DNA from 3 places in the Pseudoalteromonas sp. APC 3495 genome. Region 2 is predicted to be linked to each of the others. Evidence: predicted binding sites of a transcription regulator. Region 2 holds the regulator's gene; each other region holds the start of a gene.

What was found. The regulator ArgR, encoded in region 2, controls arginine synthesis, uptake and breakdown. The targets are predictions, from matches to a motif close to ANTGAATANNTATTCANT.
Region 1: the regulator ArgR is predicted to act here: its motif matches at 1,288-1,305, upstream of QL984_RS16975 (arginase family protein).
Region 3: the regulator ArgR is predicted to act here: its motif matches at 5,071-5,088, upstream of argC (N-acetyl-gamma-glutamyl-phosphate reductase).

The regions. Positions count from the first base shown of each region.
Region 1 is NZ_JASDDA010000061.1:3,539-10,943, reverse strand. It holds gene QL984_RS16980 (transporter substrate-binding domain-containing protein) at 1-44, opposite strand, end outside; gene QL984_RS16975 (arginase family protein) at 142-1,251, opposite strand; gene udp (uridine phosphorylase) at 1,664-2,419, shown strand; gene cdd (cytidine deaminase) at 2,408-3,337, opposite strand; gene ppc (phosphoenolpyruvate carboxylase) at 3,460-6,105, opposite strand; gene QL984_RS16955 (DUF393 domain-containing protein) at 6,226-6,624, shown strand; gene QL984_RS16950 (SDR family NAD(P)-dependent oxidoreductase) at 6,621-7,346, shown strand; gene QL984_RS16945 (flavin reductase) at 7,358-7,405, shown strand, end outside.
Region 2 is NZ_JASDDA010000038.1:7,884-15,288, reverse strand. It holds gene mdh (malate dehydrogenase) at 1-813, opposite strand, end outside; gene argR (transcriptional regulator ArgR) at 1,029-1,496, shown strand; gene QL984_RS14160 (Dyp-type peroxidase) at 1,554-2,453, opposite strand; gene QL984_RS14155 (ABC transporter ATP-binding protein) at 2,493-3,545, opposite strand; gene QL984_RS14150 (iron ABC transporter permease) at 3,546-5,177, opposite strand; gene QL984_RS14145 (Fe(3+) ABC transporter substrate-binding protein) at 5,177-6,181, opposite strand; gene QL984_RS14140 (DTW domain-containing protein) at 7,024-7,405, opposite strand, start outside.
Region 3 is NZ_JASDDA010000075.1:726-8,130, reverse strand. It holds gene argH (argininosuccinate lyase) at 1-954, opposite strand, end outside; gene QL984_RS17935 (argininosuccinate synthase) at 1,007-2,209, opposite strand; gene QL984_RS17930 (ornithine carbamoyltransferase) at 2,206-3,138, opposite strand; gene argB (acetylglutamate kinase) at 3,146-3,913, opposite strand; gene argC (N-acetyl-gamma-glutamyl-phosphate reductase) at 3,910-4,923, opposite strand; gene argE (acetylornithine deacetylase) at 5,145-6,296, shown strand; gene panP (pyridoxal-dependent aspartate 1-decarboxylase PanP) at 6,348-7,405, opposite strand, start outside.

The sequences.
Region 1 (7,405 bases), on a different contig from region 2:
TGATGACTTACAATGAACAATAATACACAATACCACTTAGTCACAATAACCCACTATATAAAATTTAAGATGTTACTTTTTTGATAAAAGCAAATTTAATATAGCGGATTATTTACAAATAGCCAATTTTGACCTTTAGGATTAACGATTCATTGCTGCAATTAAGAATGCTGAAATTTTAGCGCCTTCTCTAAGCGTCGTCTCTGAGCTTGATTGACCCACTAATGAGCTGTCGGTAAACGGCGCGATTTCCATCATATCTGCACCGGTTATTGGAAACTCATCGGCAATGGCTGACAAAATATCAAGCGCATGCTGTGGTGTTAATCCATTTTCTTCAGGTGTACCTGTTGCTGAGGCAAATTGAGCATCTAGTGCGTCAATATCAAAGCTTACATACACTTCATCAACCTTGTCAGCCTTTAGTTGCGCGATTGTATCGGCAGCAACAGCGGCTGCGCCACGCTCAATAATTTCAGCAGCCCAGTGCTGTTTAACGCCAAAGGTACTTTCCCAATGTGATTTAGGCTTACCACTTGAGCGAATACCAAATTGAATTAAATGATGTGGCGCGGGTAAAAATTCTAAAATATGGGTACACCAAGAGCCAAAACATAAATCGATGCCTAAACGCTCAACCAATAAATCGGTGTGGGCGTCGAAATGAATAATAGCCGTACGCTTACCTTGGCTACGCTTTGCTTTTAAGTACGCTTTTGTCAGCGGGTAACTAATAGAATGATCGCCACCAATGCCAAAAATGCCTTTATCTTGGAATGTTGCATAAAAGCTGTCACATACATCTTCGGTAATAGACAGTGGACTTACGAAATGGTCGTTATTGTCATTGCCATAAAGCGCTTTTTGGCAATTGGTAATTGTTGCCTCGTTTAAGTATTTATCGTGTAATAAATGCGGTATTACGCGCACATCACCTAAGTCAAATGAACGACACTGTGTTTGCTGGTCAATTAAAGCTGAACGTAAAAATAAAGGCCCCCAGTTTGCACCGCGTAAAATACCACCACCACAATCAGAGCTAATCCCCAGCATAACCGCTTTGTGGGGTGAGTTAGGTAATTCATTTAGCGAGTCACGCCATAAAGCATCGACATTTTCAGTTTGACCATATAATTTATTTCTGAGTGCTGCTTTGCGTTCTTTTGCCGTATTAACCGTAAATACACCGTCGCCAGGTGCACATAAACAGTGTTCAACTTTATTTTTAAATGCTTGAAATTGTGTGCTCATTGTAAACCCTTTTTCAATCTGAATATCTTGTCTATTATTGAGTAGTTATGCAAAACGACGAACGCTGAATAAATTAAAAATTAATTGTATGTGGTTATAAAAATCACTGAACGTTGTGTTTTGCGAGGTTAGGTCAGTGGCAAAACAATACAAAACCTACTAACTAACCTTATGAATATAAACAATTTAAAATTTAGCTAACAACTCTTTTGGCTAGCTACTGGTTTGCTCTGAGGTATGAATATAGTGTCTGAGCAAACAAGTCAACTGGCTCATTTTGTTAGTAATTTTAGCCATTGATTGAATATTCAGAGTTGATGAATAAATCAATACGGACATCCGTCCTGTACTTCATTTAGGTTTCTCGTAATCATGTTAAATTGACAACAACTCTTATTAAAAAGGCTTAGTTATGGAAAAGGTATTTCACTTAGGACTGTGTATTGATGATTTAAAAGGTGCAAAACTGGCTATTGTTCCAGGGGATCCAGATCGTGCAGCACGCATTTCACAGTTCTTAGATAATCCAACCTGCCTTGCTCAAACGCGTGAGTTTCACATTTATTTAGGCCAATTAAACGGCCACTCAGTGGTTGTATGTTCAACCGGTATCGGCGGCCCTTCAACGTCAATTGCGGTTGAAGAACTGGCTCAACTTGGCGTACGTAGCTTTCTTCGCATTGGCACAACAGGCGCGATTCAGCCGCACATTAACGAAGGCGATATTTTAATTAGCCAAGCCTCAGTTCGTTTGGATGGCGCGAGTCAGCATTTTGCACCGCTGTGCTACCCTGCTGTTTCTGATTTTTTTGCCACTCAAGCGATGGTAAAAGCCTGTGAAAACCTAAACATCGATTTTCATATCGGTATCACCGCTTCAAGCGATACCTTCTACCCAGGACAAGAGCGTTACGATACGCATTCTGGTTATGTTCCTAAGTCATTACAGGGTAGCTGTGAAGAATGGCAAAAACTAGGCGTGATGAACTACGAAATGGAATCGGCTACTTTATTTACTATGTGTGCCGCTCTTGGCCTACAAGCAGCCTGTGTTGCAGGTGTATTAGTAAATAGAACACGTCAAGAAATTCCTAACGTAGACCACGGCGAGATTGAGAAAAAATCGGTTGCCGTGGTACTTGAAGCCGCTAAAGTGTTACTTGGCTAATGTTGCGCTAATAACCTCAAGTGTTGGCAAGCCAGTAAAGCTTGCTAACACGGCTTTTGCCACCCCTGATTGGTTTTCATGACCAGCCGTTTCTAATAACGTAACTGATTTAACTGTTTGCTTATCAAAGCTCAGTCCTGCTAAAAACAACTGACTCACAGCACTTTGTAATGGCGATAAACTCGGGCTGTACGCTGCATTTTCTGCATAGCTGCCATAAAAATCACCGTTTTCAAACGTACTTATTTTTACTGCACTGTAATTTTGGCTGTATGGCACATAAGCCGCTAAAGCATAGCTCATCAGCTTTTCATCAAGTTGTTTGTTTTCAAAACAATTAGTTTGCTCTGCTGGGTTAAATAAGCTGTGCTCATTGCCTAAATCGGTTGGTCCAAATGAATGAGGTAATAACTCTGCCAATTTAAAGTTTTGTGCTGGCAGTAAAATATCAAGCTCTTTCGCATCAGCGAGTTCATTCATAAATTGACGACAGTACCCACATGGGACATCACTAATCGCTATTTTAAGAATTTTTTTACCGCCATTTAACCAGGCATTATTAATTGCAGATTGCTCACCGTGCACCACTAAACTAAGTGCTTGATGGTCAAACTCAGCGTTAGCGCCAAAGTAAAAAGTAGTGTTTCCTTGTGAATCGAGCCCTTTTACAATTGCGCCGACATGAAATTTGGAAATAGGTGCAACGGAAAACTCTGAAGCCATAGGCACTAAGCCTTGTAATAATGCATCGTCGCTAACATTAAGCTCGGTGCAAAGCGCTTTAATATCGCTTGAATATAAAATACCGCGTTGAGTTTTTAATTGACTGCGTAGAGCTTGCGTTTGCGCTACGTTTAGAGAAATGTGTGAATTGCTAAGTGCTGTATTATGTTGCACTTTAAAAGTTGCTGAAGCCATAATAGTTTTTATTTGTTCAATGGCCAAGTAGTGTAAAAGGTTGGCAAACTAAATACCAGCCTATTCAACGTAAAAAAAGGGAACACGTCGTGTGTTCCCTCTAAAACTAATCTAGTTTTGGATTAACCTGTATTACGCATACCCGCTGCAATACCGGTCATAGTGATCATCAAGGCATTGTCTATATCATTTTCATTGCCTTTATCATCGCCACGAGAACGACGTAATAACTCAACTTGTAATACATTAAGCGGGTCGGTGTATGGGTTTCTAAGCCCAATAGACTCTTTGATCCAAGGCTGATCAGCCAATAAGCTTTTTTGTGGGCTTAATGATTGCACTAACGTCATCGCCTCACCAAGTTCCTCTCGCAAGGCAACACCTAAAGGCTTATACATCTCTTCCACCAGCGCATTATCGTAATGCTCACTCAACCAGCTATCCGCTTTACTAAATACCATTTCTAGCATTTCTAAACGTGCTCTAAAGAACGGCCATTGCAAACTCATTTCGCTTAAGGTTTCAATCCCATATTTTTCAAGCGCGGCTTTAAGTCCACTTAATGCACCTAACCATGCAGGTAACATTAACCGGTTTTGACTCCACGCAAAAATCCATGGAATAGCACGTAAGCTCTCAACCCCTCCATTTGGATTTCGTTTTGCAGGCCTTGAGCCTAACGGTAGTTTTGACAGTTCTAATTCAGGTGTCGCCATTCTAAAGTAAGGTACAAAGTTTTCATCGTGGCGCACCACATTACGGTAATGCTCACACGACACATCGCTAATTAATGCCATTACTTCGCGCCACTGTGATTTAGGCTCTGGTGGTGGCAATAAATTACTTTGTAGTACCGCACCTGCATAAATATTTAAGCTTTGTAATGCAACATTAGGCAGGCCAAATTTAAAGCGGATCATTTCACCTTGCTCTGTTACCCTAAGCCCGCCTTTTAACGACCCCGGCGGCTGAGAATGCAATGCTTGTGCAGCAGGCGCACCACCACGTCCAACCGTACCACCACGTCCATGGAATAAAATAAGCTCAATACCGCGTTCATCCGCTAGTTGTACGAGCTTATCCATTGCCTCATATTGTGCCCAACCAGCAGCCATCATGCCTGCATCTTTGGCTGAGTCTGAATAGCCAATCATTACATTTTGGGTGTTTTTAATGTGTCCACGGTACCACTCGTTATTTAAAAGCGTAGTGATCACGTTGTGGCCATCGTTTAAATCATCCAAGGTTTCGAATAAAGGCGCCACAGGCAGTTCAAAACCACAGCCAGACTCTTTAAGTAATAGCTGCACTGCTAATATGTCAGAGGCGGTTCGTGCCATAGATATAATGTATAAACCAAAGGTTTTTTCATCTTGCTGGGCAATAACATCAAAGGTATCAAGCACCTCTTGCACTTCTGGACTTGGTTGCCAATGCCTAGGAATAAGCGGACGACGTGAATTTAGCTCTGTCAGTAAAAAAGCTTGTTTGTCTTGCTCTTCCCATTGATTGTAATCGCCAATACCTAAATGACGAGTTAATTCTGAAAACACATCGCTGTGTCTTGACGAATCCTGTCGCACATCCAGTTTTGCCAAACGCAAACCAAAGCTATTTACACGATGGATCACATCTAATAGCAAGCCATCAGCAACCACTTGCATATTGCATTTTAACAATGAGCGATAACACACCTCAATTGGGTGCTTAATTTGGTTAATATCAGTAATTAAATCTTGTGATTCTGTACGCTTATTTTTAATTTTAGCGCTTAAGTACATCACTGTTTCAGCCACTTGATTTTTAAGCTCTTTGAGCACGGCTCGATAAGGTTCAAACTCTTGCCCTGCCAGCTTAATAAGCTCATCGCTGGCATCAGACATGGAAAGTTCAGCACACAAAGTTTCTAAATCACGCTGATATAAATCCAGCGCCATCCAACGGCCATGATCGAGTACTTGCTTAGTCACCTCGGCGGTTACAAACGGGTTACCATCTCGATCCCCCCCCATCCATGACGTAAATTCTATCGGACTGTAGTTAGCTGGTAGCTCAAGGCTCAAATGCTGTTTAACATGCTGGCTAAACTCACGTAAAAAACGTGGCACGGCATCCCATAAGCTATTTTCAATTACCGCATAGCCCCATTTAGCTTCATCAACTGGACTTGGGCGAGAACGACGAATATCGTCAGTATGCCAAGCTTGGCTAATTAGCTGCGCAATTCGATTTAATATCGCTTCGCGCTCCTGCGCAAGGTTGTCGGTGCGCTCAAGCGACGCTAAACAATCGCTTAGTTCAACATGTTTGTTAATAATAGTACGGCGAGTCACTTCGGTTGGGTGAGCGGTTAGTACTAAGTTTATGTGGAGTTTTGAGAGTGTGTCGGCTAAATGATTATGATTAAGCTGACCTTGTTCGGCCTTTGCTGCTAACGTTTTTAATGTTTGAGTGAGAGGATTTAGTTGGCAAAAACCAACATCATTAAAACGTGATACGGTATGAAACTGCTCAGCAACATTAGCTAAGTTTAAAAAATGATTAAATGAACGGGCAACCGGTAAAAGCTCCTCATCACTAAGCGCATGGAGTACATCAATTAACGCTTGGCGATCGGCTTCATTGCCACTGCGAGATGATTTTGATAAAGCCCGAATTTCTTCTACTTTATCTAAAATCTCTTGGCCTTGGGCATCTTTAATAGTTTGTCCTAATAATTGACCAAGTAGACTAACATTACCTCGCAAGGCGGCATATTGTTCACTCATTTCTAGCTCTCCTTCGTTTCTTGGAGACCTATTAATATCATTAAGCGGGAATATTTAATAGATCCATTTGCATCGCCTTGTCGTAAAAAAGCATATGTAAAATAAACACAAAGCGATGACATGATCATTTTTTACGATGGTAATTGCCCCCTTTGCAATGCAGAAATGCAACATTTAAAACGTGCCGATGTTGATCATAAAATTACACTAGAAGATTTAAATGCGGATGATTTTAGTGAGCGTTTTCCTGCAATCGATAAACAAAATGCCATGGATTTATTGCACGCCCAAACTGATAAGGGGCAGATGATTTACGGCTTAGACGTCACTTATCAAGCTTGGCGCATCGTTGGAAAATACCGCTGGCTTAAAATAATTCGTTTGCCAGTAATTCGCTTTTTTGCCGATCATGCTTACACTTTTTTTGCAAAATATCGTCATCACATTAGCCGTTTTTTAATGCCCAATGCGCAGTGTAGTAATGGTCAATGCAATATGAAATCTAAAGGTGAAAAATGAAAACAGTGATTTTATTTGGCGCCAGTAGCGCCATTGCACAGTCCTACGTAAATCATTTAAATCAGCAAGCAACACAATTTAATATAATTTGTGTCAGCTCATCGAATATTGAGCATAATGATGACAAGGTAACCTATTTCTACAGCGACTACTCGGCGCAAAGCCTAAATGAGCTAACCCAGTCGTTAAAGTCACAACAAATTGAGCTTGCTCAGGTAATAATATTTAATGGTCAATTACATAACGACCAGCACATGCCAGAAAAAAAGCTTGAAGAAATCAACAGTGATTATTTTATGCAGCTTATGCACTCTAATACGCTTGTACCCCTGCTGTGTTTGCAAAGTATAGTGCCGCTGCTTAATCATAAAACTCACTGCGCAATTACTGCTTTGAGCGCTCGTGTAGGCAGTATTAACGACAATAAATTGGGTGGCTGGTATACCTATCGCGCATCTAAGTCTGCGCTGAACATGTTATTTAAAACAGCCGCCATTGAACTTGCTCGTCGCGCTAAAAATACCAAACTTGTTTTATTTCACCCGGGTACTACAGATACACAGCTCTCTAAGCCATTTCAAAAAAATGTGCCCGCAGATAAACTGTTTACCCCTGACTTTGTTGCTCAGCAATTATTTAAATTTACTTACGAAAACCCACAGCTAGAACTCAACGGCGAACCTGCCTACCTAGATTGGCAAGGAAACACCATAAAATGGTAAGGAACAAACACATGCATTTTTCGAAAGACCGCATAGCCGCACTTGAAAAACATACCCGT
Region 2 (7,405 bases):
TTTGCCTAAACGTACCGGGTGTGCAAAGTACTCTGCATCGCCATTTTCAACAGCAACGTATGCATAATCTACAACGTCTTCACCTTGTAAGCCTTTAACTAAAGACATACAAAAACGTGCTGCAGCAGCACCCATAGATAATGTTGCAGAACCACCGCCCGCTTTAGCATTAACTACTTCAGTACCTGCGTTTTGGATACGAGGAGTTAGTGTAGCTACTTCTTCATCAGTGAAAGTAACACCTTCAACTTGAGAAAGTAACGGTAGAATGGTTGTGCCTGAGTGGCCACCAATCACTGGTACTTTAACACTTGCTACGTCTACGCCTTTAAGTTCAGCAATAAACGCTTCAGAACGGATCACATCTAAAGTTGTAATACCAAATACACGCTTAGCATCGTAAGTACCTGCTTTTTTGAATACTTCAGCAACAATCGGTACAGTTCCATTAACTGGATTAGTGATAATACCTACAAGCGCTTTAGGACAGTTAGCAACAATGCCTTCTGCTAATGTTTTAATGATACCAGCGTTAACATTAAATAAATCAGCACGATCCATACCTGGCTTACGTGGCATACCCGCTGGGATTAAAACAATATCACAACCTGTTAATGCTTTATCTAGTGCATCTGCACCAAAACCTTCAACTTTTACATCTGTTGGGATATGAGAAAGGTCAACAGCAACACCAGGAACTACTGGCGCAACATCATATAGTGATAATTCTGAACCAGCTGGTAAGCCTGTTTTTAATAATAAAGACAACGCTTGACCGATACCACCTGCAGCACCTAATACAGCAACTTTCATTGGAATTCTCCGTGATTTGAGGAAGGAAATATTTGTGGTTTATAAGATAAAGAAATTAGCGACTAAAAACAAATTTATCCTGCCTATTTTAGCTATATTTTCGACCATAGTTGTAAACTTTGCTGTTTAAACGCAGCAAAACCTAAACAACTGCTGCATAAATATGCATTTTTGTGTAGAATTTGCAGTATCGACAACATAACTAATTAGACACTATGCAACCACAAGACAAACAAGAAGCATTGGTAAAAGCCTTTAAAGCACTTTTAAAAGAAGAGAATTTTGGCTCACAAGGCGAAATAGTTGACGCATTAAAAGAACAAGGCTTTGATAATATTAGCCAAAGTAAAGTGTCGCGGATGTTAAGTAAGTTTGGCGCGGTACGCACCCGCAATGCAAAACAAGAAATGGTGTACTGTTTACCTGCCGAAATGGGTGTACCAACCGCTAAAAGCCCGTTACGCCAGTTAGTTATTGACATTATGCATAACGAAATGATGATTATTATTCGCACCAGTCCTGGGGCTGCTCAGCTAATTGCCCGTTTACTTGACTCATTAGGTAAAGCAGATGGCGTATTAGGAACAATTGCCGGCGATGACACTATTTTTATTGCGCCAGCGAAAGTATCAGAAATAGACCTCACATTAGAGCGTGTGCGTATTTTGTTTGATACGGTTTAAACTCGTTTGGTTATCACTGTTACGGCTATACTAATACGTAGCCGTTACTGGCTTGTTTTATAGCTGCTTTAGAAATCGCACTGAGGGTGCAAAAAACGCAGAGCCCATATCTGCTTGAGTAAAATCAAGCCAATGGTCGTAATACTCCCCCTGCCCTAATCGGCTATTGAGTACTTTCTCGAACGCATCCCCTTTAGCCGAGCACGTAATCATTAACATCCCCTGCTCATACACGTCGCCATAAGGCATACTTTGATTTAGTAATAATGCTTGCCCCTGTTCATCTTTTAATTCACTTCGGGTTGCATGGCTGCTTTCAAGTGCGGGGCTTATTAGGGTATTGTCGAGACGAGTACGCCCCATTATTTGTTCTTGTTCTTGCAACGACAAGTGCTGCCATAACGTTAAGTCATGCTTATAGCGCTGAACATGAATATAGCTGCCTTGATCTTCAAAGCTATCAGGCTTATTAACGAGGGCCGTAACCCGTTTTTGACGACCATGCGGTGTATCACCGGCATAAATAAAACCATTAAAATCACGGCCATCTAGAAAACGAAAATTACGAATTTGCTCCACCAGCTCAACATCAGGGTTGAAAAGTTTTAATATTTGCAATGCAAACAGGTGGTTCACATCTTCTCTGTCTGAGCGGATTTGCACAAATAAATCGCAAGGCCTTGCACTCATCACAAAATCGCTATGGGTAATATTAGGAAAGCTTTGCAGCTCGCTTGGCATATAATCGGGCAGAATGTGTGGCCAATATTGCGCGCCAATGGCGACCATACAAGAAAGCATAGATTCAGAGAATTGATCACTAAACTCATCTTCAATATCGCTCACTTTTTTAAGCTTAGCGCGAAGTGATTCGTCGTGACCATCAAGTACATTAAAAAATAAGTGCAAACCGTGTAAGTTTGCTTCAGCACAAATCCCTGATTGCGCTTGCGCCATTGTTATTCCTTACTTTTTAGAGCAAAACACAGCGATTAATTACGATTCAAAAAAATTCACCGTGTGCGGTTTTATTTTTATTATAACCTGTTCATTAATTTCAAATGACTGGCCATACTGGGCTGCAACTTCTATTTCTTGCTCAGCAATAACCACAGTGTATACATAAGCAGAGCCAATAAAGCGACTACTTAATACACTAACCCGCTCAGATTGCTGTTGAGTATCGTTATTACTAGCAAGTTCAAGTTGATGCGGACGCACATAAATAACGCCCATATCGGCCACGCCATGCTGCTGTGGCTGTATTGATTCAACCACCCCAAACTGCGTTTGATATTCAGTGGCGGTTAATACGGTTGCGCTTAAGTATATGCCCTGACCCAGAAACTCTGCAACCTCCTTTGAACGTGGTTTAGCAAAAAGCTGTTCTGGCGTACCTTGCTGCGCAATTTTACCTTGGTGCATAACCGCAAGCGTATCTGAAAAAGCAAACGCCTCTTCTTTTGAGTGAGTAACAAACACAGCCGATACTTGCTGCGCCTTAATAATGCGCCTAATGTCGGCAATTAACTCAAATCGTACTTGGGTATCAATATTAGAAAATGGCTCGTCAAGTAACAGTAAGCTAGGTTTATAAGCTAATGCGCGTGCAATCGCTACTCGCTGCTGTTGCCCACCAGAGAGTTGATGAGGGAATCTATCGGCGCAGCCTACCAAGTGTACCAGCTTTAGCATTTCACTTACGCGTGCGTGTTTATCTGCTTTGCTCATGCCGCTTAGCCCAAACGCAATATTATTAGCCACCGTTAAATGCGGAAATAACGCATAGTCTTGAAACATCATGCCAATATTACGATGCTCAGGTGAAACAAACGTATTAGCATCACTGACTAGCTTACCATCAATAAATACCTGCCCTTGTTTGGCTTCAATTAATCCTGCAATGGCTTTTAGTGTGGTGGTTTTACCGCAGCCACTGGCTCCGAGTAAACACACTATTTCGTCTTTACCTAAGGTTAAATCTAAATTATCTATCACCTTAGTCCCGTTATATGCATAGCTCACGCCTTGTAAAATCAAACTACTCATTTAGCTACGTTGCTCCATTGAACGGTTAATAAAATATAACGGAATAAACCCCACCACCACAATAAACAAAGCCGATATAGAGGCCAGCTCTAATTGTTCATCGCTTACATACTGAAACACATGAGTTGCTAAGCTTTCAAAATCAAAAGGCCTTAACAACAAAGCTGCGGGTAGCTCTTTCATACACTCAATAAAGACCAATAAACCAGCGGTTAATAAGCCTCGGCGTAATAAAGGTAAGTGCACTAAGCGTAATGTGCGCCCTTGGCTTTTTCCCATTGACTGGCTTGCCATATCAAGGGAGGGACTAATGCGTGAAAAGCTCGACTCAATAGCTCCGTGTGCAACGGCGTAAAACCGCACTATATAAGCAAAAATAATAGTGAGTAAGCTGCCAGTAAGTAATAAACCAATATCTAAATCATAAGGAGCTAAAGTGCGGTTGATAGTATTTTCTAATAGGGTGAGTGGCAACAATACCGCTATCGCTAATACTGTGCCGGGTAACGCATAGCCCATACTGGCCAAACGCCCGGGTATTAATGGATTTGTTTGTTTAGCAATGCGCTGATAAAACACCACTAAAACACTCAGTATAATAGTCACCACACTGACTACAGCCGCCACTTTTAAACTTTGCCATGCATAGCTAAAAAACTCACTATTCCACGCTTGATCAAAATACATAACTGCATATTTGAGCAATACAACCATCGGAATAATAAACGAAATAATTAAAATAAAGCTACAAAACCCCGTTGCTAGCCACGCAGACTTGCCTTTGAGGATATAAAGCGCCTCGCTGTTCACGCTCGATTGACGCTCAAATACCGCTTGGTTACGACGGCTAAAACGCTCGGTGATCAATGCTAAGAACAGCAATAACAACATCACCCCTGAAATTTTTGCTGCTGCAGTTAATGAATAATAGCCAAACCAGGTATCGTATACGGCAGTGGTTAATGTACTGACAGCAAAATAGCTTACGGTGGCAAAATCAGCCATGGTTTCCATGCTGATCAAAGCAAGTGCCGCTACAATGGCACCACGGGATAATACAAGGCTGACTTTAAAAAAGCTTTTCCATGCATTTAGCCCCATTAACTGACTGGCTTGGACTAACTTAAAAGATTGTTCTCGCAGTGCAGTTTTAAAAATTAAATATAAATACGGGTAGAGTACCAGCGCAATCATAACAATAGCCCCTGGTAAGGTGCGTATATCAAAAAACCAGTAATCACTTGGCGACTGCCAACCAAACCACTCTCTTAGAGTTATTTGTACCGGCCCCGCATAATCGAGTAAATCGGTGTACACATAAGCAATAATATAAGTAGGCATGGCAAGAGGCAGCATCAGTGCCCATTCAAATTGTTTTTTACCAGGAAAACGGCAATAAGCGGTGAGCCAACCCAGCGGCAATGCAATGGCGCAACTAAGCAGCCCTACACCTAAAACAAGTAATACGGTATTGCTTATATAGTCCCACAGTACGGTATTCCACAGGTGGGTAAATACCTCTGAGTCGCCTTGTAAAGATTCTAATAGTAGGAAAAACAACGGGGTCGACAGCAATAACCCCGTCGACCACGCAATAAGCTGCCATTTTGACAGCTGAAATTTATAAGTCATTAAAGATCGAACTTCACCTCATCAATTAGCTTAAGGGCTAACGGACGATATTTGCTAATTTCATCAAGCGGTAAGCTGTCTTCCTTAAAGCTTCCCCATGATGCAACCAAACTAGAAAGTTTCACACCTGGCTTAACCGGATACTCCATATTGAGCGAGGCATACATATTTTGCGCCTTATTGTCTGTCATATACTCTATGAGTTTCAAGGCATTTTCAGGGTTTTTAGCATACTTAGTAATAACCGCACCCGATACATTTATATGTGATCCTCGGTCAGTTTGATTTGGAAAGTTAATATGAACGGCTTCAGCCCATGGTTTTTGTGCTTCATCTTGCAGCATTTTGCCCAAGTAATAACTATTACCTAAGGCTAAATTACATAAACCTTCTTTAACCGCTTTAACTTGCGCTCGATCGTTACCTTGAGGTTTACGCGCTAAATTAGCTTTTACACCCTCAAGCCATGTTTTCGTCTGTGCTTCACCATGATGAGCGATCATAGAAGCTACAAGGCCTAAGTTATATGGGTGTTTGCCAGAGCGAGTACAAATTTGTCCTTTGTATTGCGGCTCAGCAAGCGCTTCGTAGGTAAGGTTAGGCAATGCGCCTAAACGCTCTTTTGAAGAGTAAACATTACGCACGCGCTTAGTGAGCGCTACCCACTGACCATCGCCATCACGAAATGCCGCCGGGACATTATTATTAACCAGCTCGCTTTCGATGGTTTGCGTAAGATTTAGCTCTTCTAATTGAATTAAAGCACTAAAGTTTGAGGTTAAAACTAAATCGGCTTTGCTGTGTTTACCTTCACGCTTAACACGTTCTATTAAGCCTTTTTTAGCAAACACCACATTGGTTTTAATGCCCGTTTGCTGTGTAAAATCGTCTAAAATAGGTTTAATTAAAAAAGGTTGTCGAAATGAGTAAATATTCACAACATCGGTTGCAACAGCCGGTGCTGAGGCAATTAACCCAACAACAAGCGCGAGTGTTTTTTTCATATTGTCTTACCTAACTAATAATTATTATCATTAATTTTACCGCGATGAACTAAAAAGTGCACACTTTATATAATCACTTCGTGATAAATACGCCCAAAAAAGAAAACCCTTGTAAGATATCTCTTACGCTTATGACAGCTAATGAGTAAAAACACTCTGTATAACACCCCAAAAACATAGCAAGTTATTGTATTTTATATAATTTAAAAATATTTCATTTGTAAGAACCTAAACCATAAGCGGTTTTATCCTACATTTACTGCAAATCACTCTCTATAATTAACCCATAAATAAGCAACGACGCTTACCGAGTAAATGGAAACGGACTAACTACTCGAATACCAAGGTTTGGTTTTTAGGATAACAGGGATTTAAGGACAGGCTCAGGATGAGTATCGCAATGGAATGTTGCATAAGGGATAGCATCAGGATGATGCGTAATGGATAACAACACGGAAAAGTTGTTGCTAAAGGATAGGGAATAAAACGGACAGGCCTTAGGGCAACACAACGGAATGGTAGCAAAAGGAATGCACTCGGATGTGCAATAAGGATTGGTAATAGATTTTACCTTACAGGATGTTTTAGGGATTTATGGAGACAGGCCCGGATAGCCTATATTACATAGAACTAGAAAGTAATATTGTAATAACACGGATCGTAAAAATTGGAGTTGATTAGGTTCAATTGCAGGATGCAACAAAGTTAGAAGATTCCGCAAGCGCGACTAGAGATGGTTCGCGCTTTTCTTTTGCCTGAAAATCAGCGGTCAGCCAAGATTATATACATTCAAACTATGAACAAGCATTAAATCCAGCCTTTTCGTATCAACATCTTGCAGTTTATTCCGGCCTGCCTTTGTTGCGCTTACCGAGTAAATAGGCGTCGCGAAATTTGATAAAATGCTGTTCTAATTTAGTACTCGCATCAACCTCATTCGCTAATGCCAATACCATAATAGCCACTTCTGCCGTACCTAACTGGTGAGCATGGGGTGCTACACGTAATCGGTAATCTGAGAGCTTTTGTGCGGTAATAGAAAGCACGGGCAAATTATCTAGATAAGGACTTTTGCGGATCATTTTTTTAGCTTCACGCCATGTACCATCTAAAAATATAAATAAAGGCGTTTTACCTGCAACAGGCTCTACTTGCGTTACTACTCTATCTGTTTCAACATCTTCAGCAGGAAAAATCACAAAAGGCTGATATTTATCATTATTC
Region 3 (7,405 bases), on a different contig from region 2:
ATTGTAGGCAAGCGGCAGTGCTTTTAGAGTCATCATCATTGCACTAAACGCACCAAATACCCGCCCTGTTTTACCACGAATTAGCTCCAATGCATCTGGATTCTTTTTCTGCGGCATCAAAGATGAGCCCGATGTAACATTATCAGCCAGTTCGATAAACCCAGCTTCTCCTGAGTTATAAAAAATCAAGTCTTCAGACATGCGCGATAAGTGGATCATAGAGATAGACGCACAGCTTAATAGCTCAACCACAAAGTCACGATCAGATACACCATCAAGGCTGTTTTTAGTCGCGCCTGTAAACCCTAACCCTTGTGCAAGTGCGTGACGGTCAATCGGATAGGCAGTTCCCGCAAGAGCGCCACTGCCGAGTGGACAATAGTTCATTCGTGCTTGGGCATCTTGCAACCGGCTTTCATCACGCTCTAACATTTCTACATAAGCCATACACCAGTGACTAAATAACACCGGCTGTGCACGCTGTAAGTGCGTATACCCTGGCAATATTGTGCCAAGCTCACGTTCAGCCAAGCTAACAAATTCAGCTTTTAATTGTACAATCGCTTTTAAAATGTGATCGGCGGTATCGCGACACCATAATCTAAAGTCGGTAGCAACTTGGTCGTTACGACTGCGTCCAGTGTGTAATTTTTTAGCTAAATCACCCACTTTTTCAATTAGCGCGGCTTCAACATGCGAGTGAATATCCTCAGCACCTGAGGTGGCAACAGCGTGTGGATCTGCTTTTACCTCTTCAAGTAATTCATATAATGCCGATACCAGCTTTTGGTGTTCGTCATTAGATAACACGTTGACTTGTTCAAGTGCGCCAGCCCATGCAACAGAGCCAATAATATCTTGCTCTGCTAATTGATAATCGAAGGGAAGTGAATCGTTAAATTGTTTAAACGCTTCATCTGGACCCGTAGAAAAACGCCCGCCCCATAATGCCATGAAATCTCTCCAAACCCGATAATAGCCCCTTAATTCCAAGGGGCTTAAAAAATTACTTTTTAGCTAATGCTGAAATTCTGCTTGATAGTGAGAATAAACGAATAAAGCCTTCTGCGTGCGATTGGTCATAAACATCGTCTTCACCAAAAGTAGCAAAATCTTCGCTGTATAAACTGTTAGGTGATTTTTTCTGGACCGCTGTTACTTGCCCTTTGTAAAGTTTAAGTACCACTTCACCTGTCGCTAACGTAGAAAGCGCTTCTGCACCGGCTAAAATAGAATCTTTAAGCGGCGTAAACCAACGACCGTCGTAGACTAAATGCGAAAATTCACCACCGAGTACCTCTTTCCATTTACGGCTTGACTTATCAAGAACGAGCTCATCAATTGCTTGAAGCGCCGCCATGATCACTGTACCGCCTGGTGTTTCATAACAACCGCGTGATTTCATGCCCACTAAACGGTTTTCTACAATATCAACACGACCAACACCATGCGGGGCTGCAATGTCGTTTAGTTTAACTAAACAGTCGTAAGGCTTTAATTGTTCGCCGTTTACAGCAACCACTTCACCTTCTACAACTGATAAAGTGACATGCTCAGCTTTATCGGGCGCTTGCTCTGGTGAATTAGTCCAGGTCCATACCTGCTCACTTGGCTCACACCAAGGGTCTTCAAGCTCGCCGCCTTCGTGGGAGATATGCCATGCGTTAGCATCACGACTGTAAATTTTAGTTGCTGATGCAGAACACGGAATATCACGCTCAGCTAGGTAATCAAGCAATGATTCACGACTTGATAAATCCCACTCACGCCATGGCGCAATCACTTTTAAATCAGGAGCCAGTGCTGCAAAACATGACTCAAAACGTACTTGGTCGTTACCTTTACCCGTACAGCCATGAGAAAGTGCATCTGCCCCCACTTTACGGGCAATTTCAACTTGGGCTTTGGCGATGATTGGACGTGCCATAGAAGTACCTAGTAAGTAGGTCCCTTCGTATATAGAGCCTGTTTTAAGTGTTGGGTAAATGTAATCACTTACCATTTCATCTTTCAAATCAACTACGTAACATTCAGATGCACCCGATGCAATGGCTTTCGCTTCTACGCCTTCAAGTTCTTCTGCGCCCTGGCCAACATCGGCCACAAAGGCAATAACTTCACAGCCGTAGTTTTCTTTTAACCATGGCACAATAGCCGATGTATCAAGACCACCTGAATAGGCTAAAACGACTTTTTTAATTGAACTCATAGGTGTTCCTTAACAAAATTTGGATTTAATAATGTAACAAGCAGAGCATTTTGCGCATGCATACGATTTTCTGCTTGTTGAATAATTTTTGATGCGGGGCCATCCATCACCTCAGAGGTAATTTCAAACTCACGGTGTGCCGGTTGGCAATGTAATACCGTGGTAGCCCCAGTTTTTTTAAGTAATGCCTGATTTAATTGATAAGGCATGTATTTTTCTTTCACTTGCTCAAGCGGTGTGGTGTCTCCCATAGAAACCCAGGTATCAGCGTAAACTGCGTTAGCACCTACCGCAGCCTCAACTCTGTCACTTACCATCACAGACGCCCCATTCATTGCGGCAATTTGCTCCGCTTTTTTAAGAATTTGCGAATCGGGCGAACTGCCTTTTGGCGTCACAGCAACAAAATCAGTACCTAAAGTTGCTGCAAGTAGCATCAGTGAATGCGTTACGTTATTACCTTCACCTAAATAAGCCAACTTTAGCTGACTAACATCACCGTGCACTTCTTGAAGCGTTAAAAAATCAGCTAAGGCTTGGCATGGGTGATATAAATCACACAAACTATTAACCACAGGAACAGACGAATACTCACCTAAGGTAGTTAACGTACTGTGCTGATTAACCCGGGCAACGATACCATCAGCCCAAGTTGAAATATTCAAGGCAAAATCTTTTATTGATTCACGAGCTCCCATCGCGCCGTTTTGTTGATCAAGATAAACCGCATGACCGCCTAAACGGTTTATACCAATATCAAACGATAAACGCGTACGTAAACTTTGCTTTTCGAACAGAGTAACCACTGACTTACCAGCTAACACTTGGCTGTACTTTGCAGGGCTTTCTTTAATATCTTGCGCTAATTTTAATAAATTAAGGGCGCCTTGTTGGTCTAATTCTAGACCCGTTATAAAATCTTTAAACATATTCAACCTATGGTGTCACTTTAGTTCCGACGTGCTCGCCTTGCAGCAAAGCCGTTAAATTTTCTGGCTTTTGCCAGCTGGAAATGTACACACCGCGTCGTAAATGTTGGGCAGCGTGAAGGCTGGTCTTAACTTTGACCTCCATCCCGCCCACAATTACTCCCTCTGCAATTAAAGTATCAATGTGTTTTGTGTCAAGTTGATGTAGTGGATGCTTATTCACATCAAGCACCGCTTCTACATCTGTCATAAAAATAAGTTCGGCGTTTAAATTACTCGCAATCGCGGCTGCTGCTTCGTCAGCATTGACGTTGTACCAAAGCCCTTGCTCATCAAAACCGATGGAGCTGACTATAGGTAAACGCCCGCCACTGAGTAATTCATTAATAATAGAATCATCATTACTATGGCATTGACCTACTTGCCCTAGCGCTTTTAATTTTTGTGATGCTGTTATTCCAGCTTCATATAAACTCAAGCCAACGGGTTTGTGCCCAGCAGTCATTGCTTGCGCCATTAATTGTTTGTTTGCTGCTCCCGCTAATGCTCCTACAATATAAGGCATCTGTTCTTTAGGGCTGATACGCAAACCTTGGTGTTTAGCACTGGCAAAACCGGCTTCAGCTAGCCAATGGTCAACTAATGAGCCACCGCCATGAACAATGACAAATTGTGCATCATGTTGCTCATTAAAAACCTCAAAAAGCGCTTTAGCGGCATTTTCAGTATTGAGTACTGCGCCACCGAGTTTAATAACCCACGTTTTACTGCTCATTTAAACGCTCCTACTAAACCTGTAGTGTGAGGCAAACCCATTGACAAATTAATACATTGCAGAGCCTGACCAGCCGCCCCTTTTAGTAAATTGTCAATCGCTGCCATTACTATTAATTGTGAGTCTTTCTGCTGCCATGCAATATCAACATAGGGTTGTTTTGCTACCCCTTTAATGGAGGGAATTTTGCCACCAAGCAATCGAATTAACGGCTCATCTGCTAATACTTGATACGCTTTAGTTACTTGCTCACTAGTCACACCCGGTTTTAGCTGTACATAAATGGTTTCTAAAATACCGCGCGGGAAATTACCTAAATGAGGAGTAAATAACACGTTATGGCCAAGATACTGCTGTATCTCAGGCCCATGACGATGGTTAAACAAACCATAAGCAGCTAGCGATACTTCGCAAAAATGCGTGCCAATACTTGCTTTACGACCTGCTCCAGTTACTCCCGATACAGCATTAATAATAATCCGCTCATCACTAAGTAACTCAGCTTGCTGAAGAGGCTTTAATGCGTTTAATGCGGCAGTTGGGTAGCAGCCAGCTACAGCGACTAACTGCGCCTTTGCAATGGCCTCACTATTCCACTCTGCAAGGCCATATGCAGCTTCATTGAGGAGCTCTGGATGCTGGTGTTCAAAACCATAATAAGTGACGTAATCTTCATTACTTTCAAGACGGTAACCACCAGACAAGTCAAATACCTTTTTGCCCATCGCTAAAAACTGAGGGGCTAAATCAACACTTACTTTATGGTCAGTGCATAAACACACATAGTCTGCTGAATGCGCTATATCACTCAATGCACTCTCATCAAGTGGTTGCAAAGGTAAGTCAAGTAACCCTAAGTGCTCAGGGTATAATTCACTGAGCAGTTTATGTTTATCCAAGCTTTGCGCTGATACATAACATGCTGATAATGTTAATGCTGGATGTTTGGAAATTAAGCTAGCCAATTCTGCGCCGCTGTAACCGCTGGCACCTATAATTACTACGTTCATTATTTACTCTTTATCTAAAATTAGTGACTACATTCCATGTTATTGACTTACACTAGGTTGCAACCTAGCTAAACTGATTAAATTAATGAGTGATAACTATCGTCGTATTATTTTCATGGCGTAACTTTAATATATTTATGCTTAAAAAGTGAATTGATATTCATCATAAATACTTTTATATTGTTATGCAATTAAATTGAATACTTATTTTGGATTTTTTTATGTCTCTGCCGTCTTTTATTTCGATGTATCAGCAATTAATTGCTGCCCCCTCTATTAGCGCTATTGAAGAGCATTTGTGTATGAGCAATAAAAGCGTAATTGAACTACTCGCTCAGTGGTGTGAAAGCTTAGGTTTTACCTGTGAAATAATAGAGTTAGAAGGTGGTAAAGGCCGCTACAACTTATTAGCAAAACGCGGACAAGGCGATGGCGGGTTAATGCTTGCGGGGCACACCGATACGGTGCCATTTGATGATAGCCGCTGGAATCAAAATCCATTTAAATTAACCGAACTTGATAACAAATTATATGGTTTAGGCAGTATTGATATGAAAGGCTTTTTTGCTTTTGTACTGCAGGCTATTAGTGAGCTTGATGAAAAGCAACAAACTCAACCTATTTTAATATTAGCGACCGCCGATGAAGAAACCACTATGGCTGGCGCACAGCAAATTTGTAAGCACCCAAATTTAAAGCCAAGCCGCTGTATTATTGGTGAACCCACTGATATGACACCAGTATTTACCCATAAAGGCCATATGACTACAGCAATCAGAGTCGTTGGTCGCTCAGGACATAGCTCTGATCCCGAACGGGGCCTTAATGCCATCGAAGTAATGCATAAAGTGATTACAAAATTACTGATCTTAAAAGAACAAATTAAGAATAAATATTCAATAAATCACTTTGAAATTCCTTATCCAACACTCAACTTAGGCAATATTCATGGGGGTGACAATGCCAACCGAATTTGTGGCTGCTGTGAAATGCACATTGATATGCGCCCTCTTCCCGGTTTAAGCGTGCAAGAGCTTCAAGCACTGGTACTTGATGCAACCTACGATATAAACCAGCAATACCCTAACTCTGTGAGCGTAATTGATTTGCATGAGCCAATTCCAGCATTTACGGGAAGCACAGATAGCGCGTTAGTCAAATTAGCCGAAAATATAGCAGGGCAAAAAGCAGTGGCTGTTAACTACTGTACCGAAGCGCCATTTATACAGCAACTCGGTTGTGAAACCATCGTAATGGGGCCAGGCTCTATTAACCAAGCGCATCAGCCCGATGAGTTTTTAGCAATGGAAAAAATCAAACCTTCTCAACAAATTATCAGCAACCTTATAAAGGCGAGTTGCTTTAATCAGTAACAAAAAAGACGCTTAATCGCGTCTTTTTTGTCATTGTATTTGTAGTTGTAATTACATATATTTTCGTAAATACTTTTTAAACACCGGATCAGTTTGTCCCAGTTCTTTCTGCTCTTCTAATATCTCTTTTAATATAGCACCTGAGGTAAGCGGGTTCGCAAGTACCACTCTAAATACCACGGTTGGTTGGTTATCATATTGAACTGGCGTTAAACGCGTACGCGATACAAATGAGCGACCCGATTCACGTTGGCGTTTTTGCATGCTGGCAGTAAAACGATTAAGCGCGGCAAAAATGTCTAAACGGGTTTGTGCATCAGCTTGGGCTATCGCATGTTTAATTTGTTTTGGTACATAGCGATAGGTCAGTAAGCAAAGTTCTGGCTCTGATATTAACTCAAAATCTTCATCGGCTTTTATTAAATCAGCAAAATAACGCGCTTTTTTAATACTGCGATCGATAAGCATTTCATAGCCTTTACGACCAATAACACGTAAGCAAGCATGCACTAACATCGCCATCCCAGGGCGACTTCCCTCAAGCGTATGGCTGCCTAAATCTTTAGAGCCTTTACGTAAAATATATTCAGCATGATGCTCGATGGCATCAGTTGCAGCAGGGTCTTTAAATAAGACTAAACCGGCCCCCATCGGCACATACATTTGCTTATGCGCATCAATGGTGATTGAATCTGCATGCTCAATACCTTTTAATAAATGCCTATGGGTATTAGACAGTAAAGTTGCTCCGCCCCACGCTGCATCAACATGAAAATGACAATTAATCTCTTGTGCTAAATTAGCCATATCTTCAAGTGGGTCAATATTACCGGTTTCAGTGGTTCCTGCGACTCCAATAATTGCCATCACTTTAATGCCTTGTGCTTCAAGCTCTAACGCTTTTTCTCGCATTGCACTAACATCGACTTTATTATCGGCAGAAGTTTTAATACCAATTAAATTTTCACGACCAATACCTAATAAATCAACCGATTTACCAAGCGAATAATGACCTCGTTCAGAAATTAAAACTGCCAGCCCTTTGTAACCATAGTGAAGCATTCCTGCAACTAAACCTTGTGCAGCAATGCCTTTAAAATTGCCATCCG